DNA from 3 places in the Murimonas intestini genome. Region 2 is predicted to be linked to each of the others. Evidence: riboswitches for the same ligand, from Rfam matches in the RefSeq annotation. Region 2 holds a riboswitch; each other region holds the start of a gene.
What was found. Region 2 has a riboswitch for cobalamin ahead of NSB28_RS21080 (ABC transporter substrate-binding protein). Riboswitches for the same ligand answer to the same signal wherever they lie in the genome.
Positions count from the first base shown of each region.

Region 1: another riboswitch for cobalamin. It lies ahead of NSB28_RS19800 (energy-coupling factor ABC transporter permease); the one in region 2 lies ahead of NSB28_RS21080 (ABC transporter substrate-binding protein).
Region 3: another riboswitch for cobalamin. It lies ahead of NSB28_RS23270 (ABC transporter substrate-binding protein); the one in region 2 lies ahead of NSB28_RS21080 (ABC transporter substrate-binding protein).

Region 1 is NZ_JANKBI010000017.1:71,331-74,610, forward strand. It holds gene hemA (glutamyl-tRNA reductase) at 1-1,100, opposite strand, end outside; cobalamin riboswitch at 1,267-1,448, shown strand; gene NSB28_RS19800 (energy-coupling factor ABC transporter permease) at 1,579-2,331, shown strand; gene NSB28_RS19805 (energy-coupling factor ABC transporter substrate-binding protein) at 2,333-2,656, shown strand; gene cbiQ (cobalt ECF transporter T component CbiQ) at 2,675-3,280, shown strand, end outside.
Region 2 is NZ_JANKBI010000019.1:108,950-112,229, forward strand. It holds gene NSB28_RS21075 (FecCD family ABC transporter permease) at 1-610, opposite strand, end outside; gene NSB28_RS21080 (ABC transporter substrate-binding protein) at 614-1,681, opposite strand; cobalamin riboswitch at 1,917-2,100, opposite strand; gene NSB28_RS21085 (DUF951 domain-containing protein) at 2,216-2,410, opposite strand; gene NSB28_RS21090 (NAD-dependent protein deacylase) at 2,463-3,176, opposite strand; gene srtB (class B sortase) at 3,224-3,280, opposite strand, start outside.
Region 3 is NZ_JANKBI010000025.1:33,218-36,497, reverse strand. It holds gene NSB28_RS23275 (extracellular solute-binding protein) at 1-994, shown strand, start outside; cobalamin riboswitch at 1,102-1,294, shown strand; gene NSB28_RS23270 (ABC transporter substrate-binding protein) at 1,477-3,078, shown strand; gene NSB28_RS23265 (ABC transporter permease) at 3,084-3,280, shown strand, end outside.

The DNA of each region.
Region 1 (3,280 bases), on a different contig from region 2:
TCCTGCATTTCCTTTTCCAGAGGAAGATCACGGATAACCTTCGTCAGACGCAGCTCTACGTCTCTGGCTGCTTCTTCTTTGATCTCCTGTATTTTGGGGATCACATCCCTGCACTCATACCATGTGTAGAATTCTTCCATCTGCTCCTCTAAGATATGATCTGCCCTGGCAATATTTGCCCTGACTTTTTCACTTTTTATATCGACCTTAAAGTAATCAATATCATATAACGTGATATTTTCAAGCTTTCCTGCTTCAGGATCTATATCTCTTGGCACTGCCAGATCCACAAGGACTACAGGATGAGACACCTGTGCCTCTCTGACACAGTGTTCCTTCAGTGTATAATTAGGGCTTGCAGTGGCACTTATCACATAGTCACATTTTGGAAACAGCTGCATCCTGTCTCCATAATCGATCCTTTTGCAATCCCTTGGAATATCTACGATACCGCTGCGGTACTGGCGCACCGTGACAGTTACATCCGCGCCCGCTTCATGCATGACAGTGGCCGTCAGCCGCCCCATCTCCCCGTTTCCTATGACCATGCAGATCTTTCCTTCAAATGTATGCCCTTCCTGCCTCAGCGTATCAAGAGCCTGGTGTATAACCGATCTGTTGGCCGTAGAAAGAGATACTTCCGTCTTGACTTTCTTGCCTGCCGTCACCGCCATCCTGAATAATACTTCAAGGACATTATCCGCCGCATACTGCTCTCTCGCCAGAGCCAGGGCATCCTTCACCTGGGTAATGATCTGATCCTCCCCCAGTATCCGTGACTCAAGTCCTGCCGCCAGACGGAAAAGATGGGCCACGGCCTCTTCCCCTTCTCTGTATACAAAATAAGACCTGTAGAAGCCTCCGTCGGGTATTTCCCTAACCTCACACAAAAGGTCAAACAGGGACCCCTGAAATTCTTCTTCACAGCTCACATAAAGCTCCATCCTGTTACATGTAGAGAGCAGGATACATCCCTCAATGCCTTCGATGCCCTTAAAGAAATCCAATGCTTCGGCACATCTTTTTTTAGTGAATGAAAAGATTGTCCTTATATCGATCCCGGCCCTGCTGTGATCGATCCCTATCATTTGAATACTCATGTAAATACCGCTCTGCCTTTCAAACTTAATCTTGTGTTACTGTTCACAGAACCGTAACAATCTTGTATCATCATAGCACAACATGTGCCAAAATCAAACAAATTTTTTAGCCCGGCAACACTCATTTCACACATTGACAATTTATGGGACAAATGATAAAATCTTATCATAATTGAGTATCGACAGGTGTCCGTTAAACGGAAGAATAGGAAAGCCGGGTTAAAAGCCCGCACGGTCACGCCGCTGTAAAGGAACAGCAGCTATCCAGATACGCCACTGTGAAAATGGGAAGGCGGGTAGCTGTGAAGAAGCCTGAGTCAGAAGACCTGCCTGCGATAAACGATTTACACCTGGTTACGAACGATGGCCGGTGTATGATACATTCCCTTAGAATAAGGGGATTTTTGTCGTATACCCGTCTGCATCCAGACGGGTTTTTTTATGTCAGCACTCAATTTCAATCAGGAGGAAGAAAGTTATGAGTAAAAAGCAAAAAAAGCTGGTCATTCTGGCCGGCGCATTCGCACTCGCCCTTGGGATCACACCTGTGGCTAATGCAATGCACATTATGGAAGGGTACCTTCCTGCAGCATTCTGTATCGCATGGGGCGTTATCTGTATTCCGTTCCTGCTGGCAGGTTTCTTTTCTATCAAAAAATCTCTGCAGGCAAACAGAAAGGCACTTACACTTCTGGCTATGTCGGGAGCCTTTATCTTTGTAATTTCATCCCTGAAAATTCCGTCTGTAACAGGCAGCTGTTCACACATGACAGGGACTGGCCTCGGCGCAATCCTCTTCGGACCGTCATCTGTAGCCATCCTCGGTATTATTGTGCTTCTTTTCCAGGCGATCCTGCTGGCCCACGGCGGACTTACTACCCTGGGCGCCAACACATTCTCTATGGCAATTGCAGGCCCATTCCTTTCCTTTGGAATCTATAAGCTCTGCATGAAGTTTAAAATCAACAAAAGAGTGAGTGTATTCCTCGCTGCCATGCTCGGTGACCTTTTTACATACTGTGTGACAAGCCTTCAGCTGGCTCTGGCACATCCTTCAGACCAGGGCGGCGTTGGCGCTTCCGCTGTGAAATTCCTTGCAGTATTCGCACCTACACAGCTTCCTCTTGCTGTGCTGGAAGGTATCCTGACCCTGATCATCATAATCGGGCTGGAATCCTTCGCTATGCCTGAGCTGAAAGCCATCGGATTTGTTAAAAAGGAGGCTAAATAATATGAGTAAGAATACAAAAACCGTCTTAATATTGATCGCAGCCGCCATTTTAATTGCCATAGTACCATTATTTGCCCTTAAGGGCGCCGAATTCGGCGGTTCAGATGATGCGGGCAGCCAGGTAGTTGAAGAAGTAAACAGCGGCTATGAGCCCTGGTTCACTCCTGTTCTGGAAACTATGCTGGGCGGGGAGCTTCCCGGGGAAGTAGAGAGCCTTATCTTCTGTATCCAGACCGGCATTGGCGTTGGCATCATGGCTTTTTGTATGGGACGCCTTGTTGAGCGCAAAAAATGGTCGAAAAAACTTGGGAAAGAACTTGAATAGTCAAAAAGGAGTACTGTCTTGATTGTTATAGATAAGCTTTGCTATTATTCCAAATTAAGATATGTCAATGCCGGTGAGAAGTTTGCCTATGCAATGGCCACACTGATTTTCTGTCTGGTCTCACGTTCGATTGCCATAGCTCTTCTCGTCCTCGCAGTAAATGGGATCCTCAATGTAAAAACAGGGGGGATCCCACTTTCCCGTTATAAAACATTAATGGCCGTCCCTCTGGCATTCTTATTCTTAAGCACCATCGCAATTATTATAAATATTTCAAAAACTCCCCTGGATGCCTTTGCCATTCCTGTTGGGAGCTATTACATTACAGGCAGCCATTCATCTATCCTGTATGGGATCCAGCTGATCCTGACCGCGCTGGCCAGTGTATCCTGCCTCTATTTCTTATCCCTGAATACTCCTATGACAGACATCATCCTTGTCCTGCACAGGCTTCACTGTCCGCTTTTGCTGCAGGAACTGATGCTCCTGATCTACCGTTTCATCTTTGTACTTCTGGATATTGCGTCAGCGATCACCACCTCCCAGAATTCACGTCTGGGCAACAAGGACTATAAGACATCCCTAAAATCTTTTGGTTCAATGATCTCAGTCCTTTTCATCAGG
Region 2 (3,280 bases):
ATTTCGCACCTGCCAGGCTCCCCATCATCCAGTAAGTAACTGTCTGAATCTTATCCTTGTCATTTACAAGATACACAATAAAATTTGAAAAAGCTGAACATACTGCGCTCAGTGCCATACCTGCAAGGAGCAGCTTGACTGAATTGGCCCTGCCCCCTACATTTGCCAGTCCCACCACAGCCACAGAAATACCAAAGGCTCCCAGAAAAGCCATGCCGCCTACTGCATTGGCCCCCAGCGCCACCCCCACTCCAAGCATAATAGAGAGGGTAGCCCCAAGCGATGCACCTGAAGAGATACCCAGCACATATGGGTCTGCCAGAGGATTCTTAACTATTGCCTGCATGATGACACCGCAGACAGAAAGTCCCATGCCCACCAGCAGCGCCAGGATCAGCCTGGGCATTCTGATATACCATACCACATCGTGTACCGGCCCTGCCCCCAGGGCCGTGCCGTCTCCAATGCCGAACAGCTTATAGAGGATGATCTCATAGACCTGCTCTATAGTCAGGCTGGAGGATCCTATAGTGACTGCTGCCAGCAGCGATACCCCAAGCGCTGCAAGCAGTACGATACATATGGTAATATAAGATGCTTTCTTCTTCATTTTTTACTCCTGGTATAATTCCGGATATAATGCTTCACCGATGGCATTCAGTCCGTCAATGGTGCGGATGCCGCTTGTGTACACATCACTTAAATTCAGAGGAAATACCTGATTATCTTTTACAGCCTTCAGGCTTGAGAAAGCAGGATCCTCTGTGATATTCTTCAGTGCCTCAGAACCTGCGCCTTCTCCGTACCCTTCCATATGTATCACGAAGATAGCATCAGGATCGAGTGCAACAAGATCTTCTTTTCCGATCTGTCCGTCAGCGTCCGCCAGCTCTCCGCCCATCTTTGTCACCATGTCGCCTGCAAGCATTGTATCACCGTATACATTGATGGAATCACCGAGGAATTCTACCACAAGCACTTTCTTCTTTTCCTTGCCTTTAGCTGCCTCTGTCACTTTGTCAACAGCGGCTTCCATCTCATCAACGATGGCCTGGGCTTTATCCTCCACGTTAAAGATCTTTCCAATTGTCAGGATATCCTGGTATTCATTCTCCACTGTCCTCTTTTCGCTGATATCATTTGAATTCAGCGCCATGTATGTATTAACGCCATTCTTATGCCAGTAATCCACGTCTCCCAGTGATTTTTCAGAGAAGGTGGACTTCCATGCCAGAATAAAATCCGGCTCCAGCATGATTGCCGCTTCTTTGCTCATAGCTGCATTGCTGTCTGTGAAATCATTAAATTCTTTATCTTCGATTTTAGCATAAGCATCCTGTAAGGAAGGTGTGATATCATCCTTAGTGACACCGATGATAGAGATAATATTATCCTCAAGCTCCAGAGCCAGCATAGTCTCCACAGAATTCTGCCATGCAGTAATAACCTTTTTAGGCGCCTCAGTAAAGGTTTCCTCTACAGGTTCTTTCTCATAATTAAACGTACTGATCGTGAGAGGATAATTAGAGGCGTTTTCATCCTCCGCTTCTGTCTCCTGCACTTCTGTGACAGTTTCCGTTGTCCCTTCAGCCGCTTCCGCCACTGTTCCATTTCCTGCACCCCAGGCTGTCAGGCCGCAGATCATTCCCGTCATTACAATTGCTACTGCTTTTTTCTTCATTTTTTCATTTCTCCTTTGAATGATTTTTATATACCACCGCAGCTGCACATCCTCCCTGAAGGTCTTATTTCACAAGAACAAAGTTTCCCTGAATAAAAAAATGCCTGCACGATCCGCAGACATTTCATTTATTCCAGCTGGCAGCACAGTATATGCAGCGTGTAAATACACGCCTTCTGCCCCCTGTGCCGGCTGTCATATATTCTTTATTGGGTGTGGATACTTTCTGCGGAAGATACCAACCTTATATTAAGCAGGTTTCCTGGCTCATGGCTCATGCGCAGCAGCATGCCTTCTCACACTTTCATGCAATGACATTTTATGCCTCTGCTCACCATTTACAGTGACCGGATCGCTTAGGATTTACACCTAATTCCCTATTACCCCACCTTGTGGGCACTTAATATCCTTTTATCAATTACTGCCAATATACTACACCATATATCTGCAAAAAGTCAACCCTCGTTTTGACTCATATGCAGATCGGACGTTATAAAGTTACTGGTCACGGAGAAACAATAACTTATTAATATACTAATCCTCCGGCTTCCTCAGCCCTCTGGTGTTCTTTTCCACCAGCTTCCTGGCTATCATGATCTGATGTCCGCATCCCAGGCACTGAAGCCTGAAATCAGCGCCGACCCTCATGATTTTCCACTCGCTGCTTCCGCAGGGATGCTGCTTTTTCAGCTTCACTATATCTCCGACTTCATAATTAAGCTTTTCCATTCCCAGCCCAGCTCCTTTACTGAAAAATATGATCTTTCGTAACTATCTTTCCCTATATCTGCCCCAATATTTCCCCGATGCTTCCCTGAACTACAAGATTGGCATACTTATCCTGGGGAGTCACAGTCTTATTAATAACTGTCAGCTTGTCCCCCTGATAATAATCCACAAGTCCTGCTGCCGGGTATACCACAAGTGAGGTGCCTCCGATAATAAGCATATCAGCCTCAGATATGTAACGTACAGCCTTGGAAAGTGTCGTATTGTCCAGCCCCTCTTCATAGAGAACCACATCAGGCTTTATTGTTCCCCCGCATTCACACTTTGGCACACCGTGTGATTCCAGCATATACTCTGCATCATAAAATTTATGGCATTTCATGCAATAATTCCTGTGGACGCTCCCATGAAGCTCCAGAACCTCCCTGCTGCCCGCCTTCTGGTGAAGGCCGTCAATATTCTGGGTAATGACAGCCTTCAGCTTGCCCTCTGCTTCCAGCTGCGCAAGCTTTTGATGGGCTGCATTTGGCTGTGCGTTCAGAACAAGCATCTTATTCCTGTAAAACCTGTAAAACTCTTCTGTGTTCCTCATAAAAAAGGTATGGCTTAAGATAGTTTCAGGCGGATAATCATACTGCTGGTGATACAGCCCGTCAGTGCTCCTAAAGTCAGGTATCCCGCTTTCCGTGGAAACTCCCGCCCCACCGAAGAATACAATATTGCTGCTGCCTTCAATCATTTCTCTCAGACGTGATACACTGTCCATAACAATATCCTCCTTTGCCTTTCCCCATCAGCCTTTATCATCAGACTTTATTTAGAATCGTAGGTTTCAATCAATTTTCCCTGCACTATAAATCTGGTGGCATC
Region 3 (3,280 bases), on a different contig from region 2:
TGTCTCACCGCTGATGGAGACAAATGTGGTGACAAAGGAAACAAACTGCATTCTGAGGGAAGACAGCTTTTATAAACGGGCTTTGAGATTCTATTTCATGGCCAATCAGAGAGGGCTTCTGGACCCGGATTCCATGACACAGAGCTACAGCAGCCTGGATAAGAAGTTCAGTGAGGGAAGGATCATGTTTTCCTGGTTTTCCTGGCTGTCTGGCACTTACAATATTGATTCGTCAGGCCATGTGAACAATGCCCAGCGGCCGGACGGGTATGCGAATGTGCCTGCCGGGGATATGAAGATATATGAAGCGCCTGACCAGATAATCGGGAGGAACTGGTATTTTGCCATCAGCAAAAACTGCAGAGAGATCGATAAGGCGTGTGAATTCCTGAACTGGATCTATGATCCTGAGGTGGAGCGTTATCTGTACAACGGGCCGGAAGGCGGAGTATGGAATTATAATGAGGATGGGGAGCCGGTGGTGACTGAGGAGGGCTGGCATGTGATAAACAATAAGGCCGAGGACATCATGCCTGTCAGGTGGGGAGGCGCTTTCCAGGACGGGACATATCTGCTGAACGCCCTGGGGCTGCAGGCCTCCACCATTATGGATGACGGCTATACCATCGGGTACAGGTATTGGCCCTCCAGTCTGAATGCAAATGCCACCCTGATGCAGAAGGAAGTAAATGAAATGCTTGGAACAGACACTCTGGCAGAGTATCTCTATAAGAATGATATGGTAGCAAAATCCACAATAGCCGTAAATATGATCCCGCCTGCTTCCGATGAGATGGAGACAAGGATAAATGCCATCGGGGAGATCGTGCGCGACTATTCATGGCAGATGGTCTATGCAAAGGATAACACAGAGTTTGAATCACTCTGGACGGTGATGGTGGAAAAAGCTGAGAAGCAGGGACTATATGATGTGGAAAGCTACTATAAAAATGCCTGGGAGAACGCCCTGACGAAAGCGGCGGAATATGAGTGAGACAGCGGCATGCGACTAGTACCATAAGTTTTTCTAATACCCCGGTTAAGAAAAAAATGAATATCTTTTTGTCTTATATTGTGGTAAAATCAAACCTGCAAGTTAAATAAATAATAAAGATGCAGAGGTACGCCGGAGGCAATTCCGGTGTTTAATAGGGAATACAGTGAGAATTCTGTAGCAGCCCGCTTTACTGTGATAATTATGCTTTTCTTCAAATATGCCACTGGCCCGCAAGGCTGGGAAGGCGGAGAGAGTGACGATTTAAGCCAGGAGACCTGCCCTGCATGAGAGACATGTGTTTTCGGTGGGGAAAAACAGGTAAATGAGCAATAGAAAGAGCGAGTATCAGATCTGCGTTTTTTCAGGAGCATACAGAAGAGTGATACTTCAATCGTTTACATGGATAAGGGCACTGCCGCCGGGCAGTGCCCTTTCCCGTTTCCGGAAAACCACTCACAGACAATGAAGGAGGAAAAAGAATGAAACGCAGCTGGAAGAAAATGACGGGCCTGTTCATGGCAGCAGCCCTGGGAGTAAGCCTTATGGGGTTTACAAGTGAGGCCAAGAGCACAGAGGGGGCGGCAGACGCCGCGGAGAGTCTGAATGAGACAAAAGAGATGGTGCTGGGATCAGTGCGTGATATGATCCCGGGGGAGGGAGATGCGTTTTATGTGAACCTGAGCGCTCAGGTATGGGAGCCATTAGTCATCAACAACAATCACAAGCTGGAGCCGGGGCTGGCAGAGTCCTGGGAGACAAATGATGACTGTACTGAATGGACATTCCACCTGGTGGAAAATGCATCATTCACAGACGGAGTAAAATTTGATGCAGATGCCTGCATGAAAAATATTGAAAGATATAAAGCAGGACCATTGACATCTACGTATACATCACTGAGCATAGATAAGTCATTTCCAAATCTTAAGGAGATGGTCAAAATTGATGATTACACTGTGAAATTTGTGTTCAGTGAGCCGATCACCACGCTGGATGCCCTGCTGGGAGATTACGGCAGTCCAATGATCAGCCCTAACTGTTTTGATGCGTCCACAGGGGAGATCACATCCCAGGTCGTGGGCACAGGACGCTATATCATTGATGAGCATGTACAGGACCAGTATGCTACATTTGTGAGAAATGAAGACTACTGGGGAGAAAACCCAGGCAAGCTTAAAAGCTACAGGGTAAACTGCATCCCTGATTCAGAGACACGCTATTCAGCACTCGTGTCAGGAGAGATCATGGGCCTGATGGACAATGGCGCTATCATGGTTGATGCGGCAGATAAGCTGGTTAAAAGTGATGACAGATTCGTGATTGAGCCCACAAAGAGTCATATGACGCATTACCTGTATGTCAACGGGTCCAAAGAATATTTAGGTGACGTGAGGCTGCGTCAGGCGATCAGCTATGCAATCGACAGGGAGCAGTTAAATGAGACTTTGTATGCAGGTCTGTGCTATCCGGCCTATGGCGCTCTGAGCAACCAGACACCGCTTTATAAGGACATTCAGGGTGAATACAATCTGGAAAAGGCAAAAGAGCTGGCGGATGAAGTGCTGGGGGGACAGCGCCTTCAGACTACCATGATCCTGGGACAGAGGGTAGTGGACGGCTATCCGGTGAAGGCAATGGCAGAATATATGCAGGCAGCCTTGTCTGAAATAGGTATAGATATGACGATCGAAGTGCTGGATAATGCTGTTACTACAGACAGGCTGAAAGCCGGCGATTATGATTTTAATATTACAGTGACAGGTTTAAACAGCGCAGATCCCTATGCAACTCTCTTTGGATGGATGGGAACAGAGGGCGGCAGTAATGTGAGCTACCACTGGAACTATTCTAATCCTGAGGTTGACGAACTGCTTTCAACTGTACTCAACGAGAAGGATGAGCAGAAGAGGGCAGAGATATATGGACGCCTCCAGGAAATTTCTGCAGAAGAGCTTCCGGTGATCTCCATCCTTTATTATGTGAATGTAAATATCCACAATAAAGAGGTCACAGGCTATGTATCTGACCTGTTTGATGGCGTGAGCATCCCGACCCTGGAATGGGCAGACGAAAGTAAATAGAAAATATGGCAGTTCTAAAATATATAGGGAAAAAGCTTCTGATGCTGGTCCCTGTCCTGTTTGGTATTTCAGTGCTGGCATTTATGCTTGGAATGGCTTCCCCGGGAGATCCGGTGGAGGCCATCCTCAATCCGGACGGGACGCAGATCATAGACCAGAAGGAGTATGATATAGTGCGGGAAAGGCTGGGACTGGATGATCC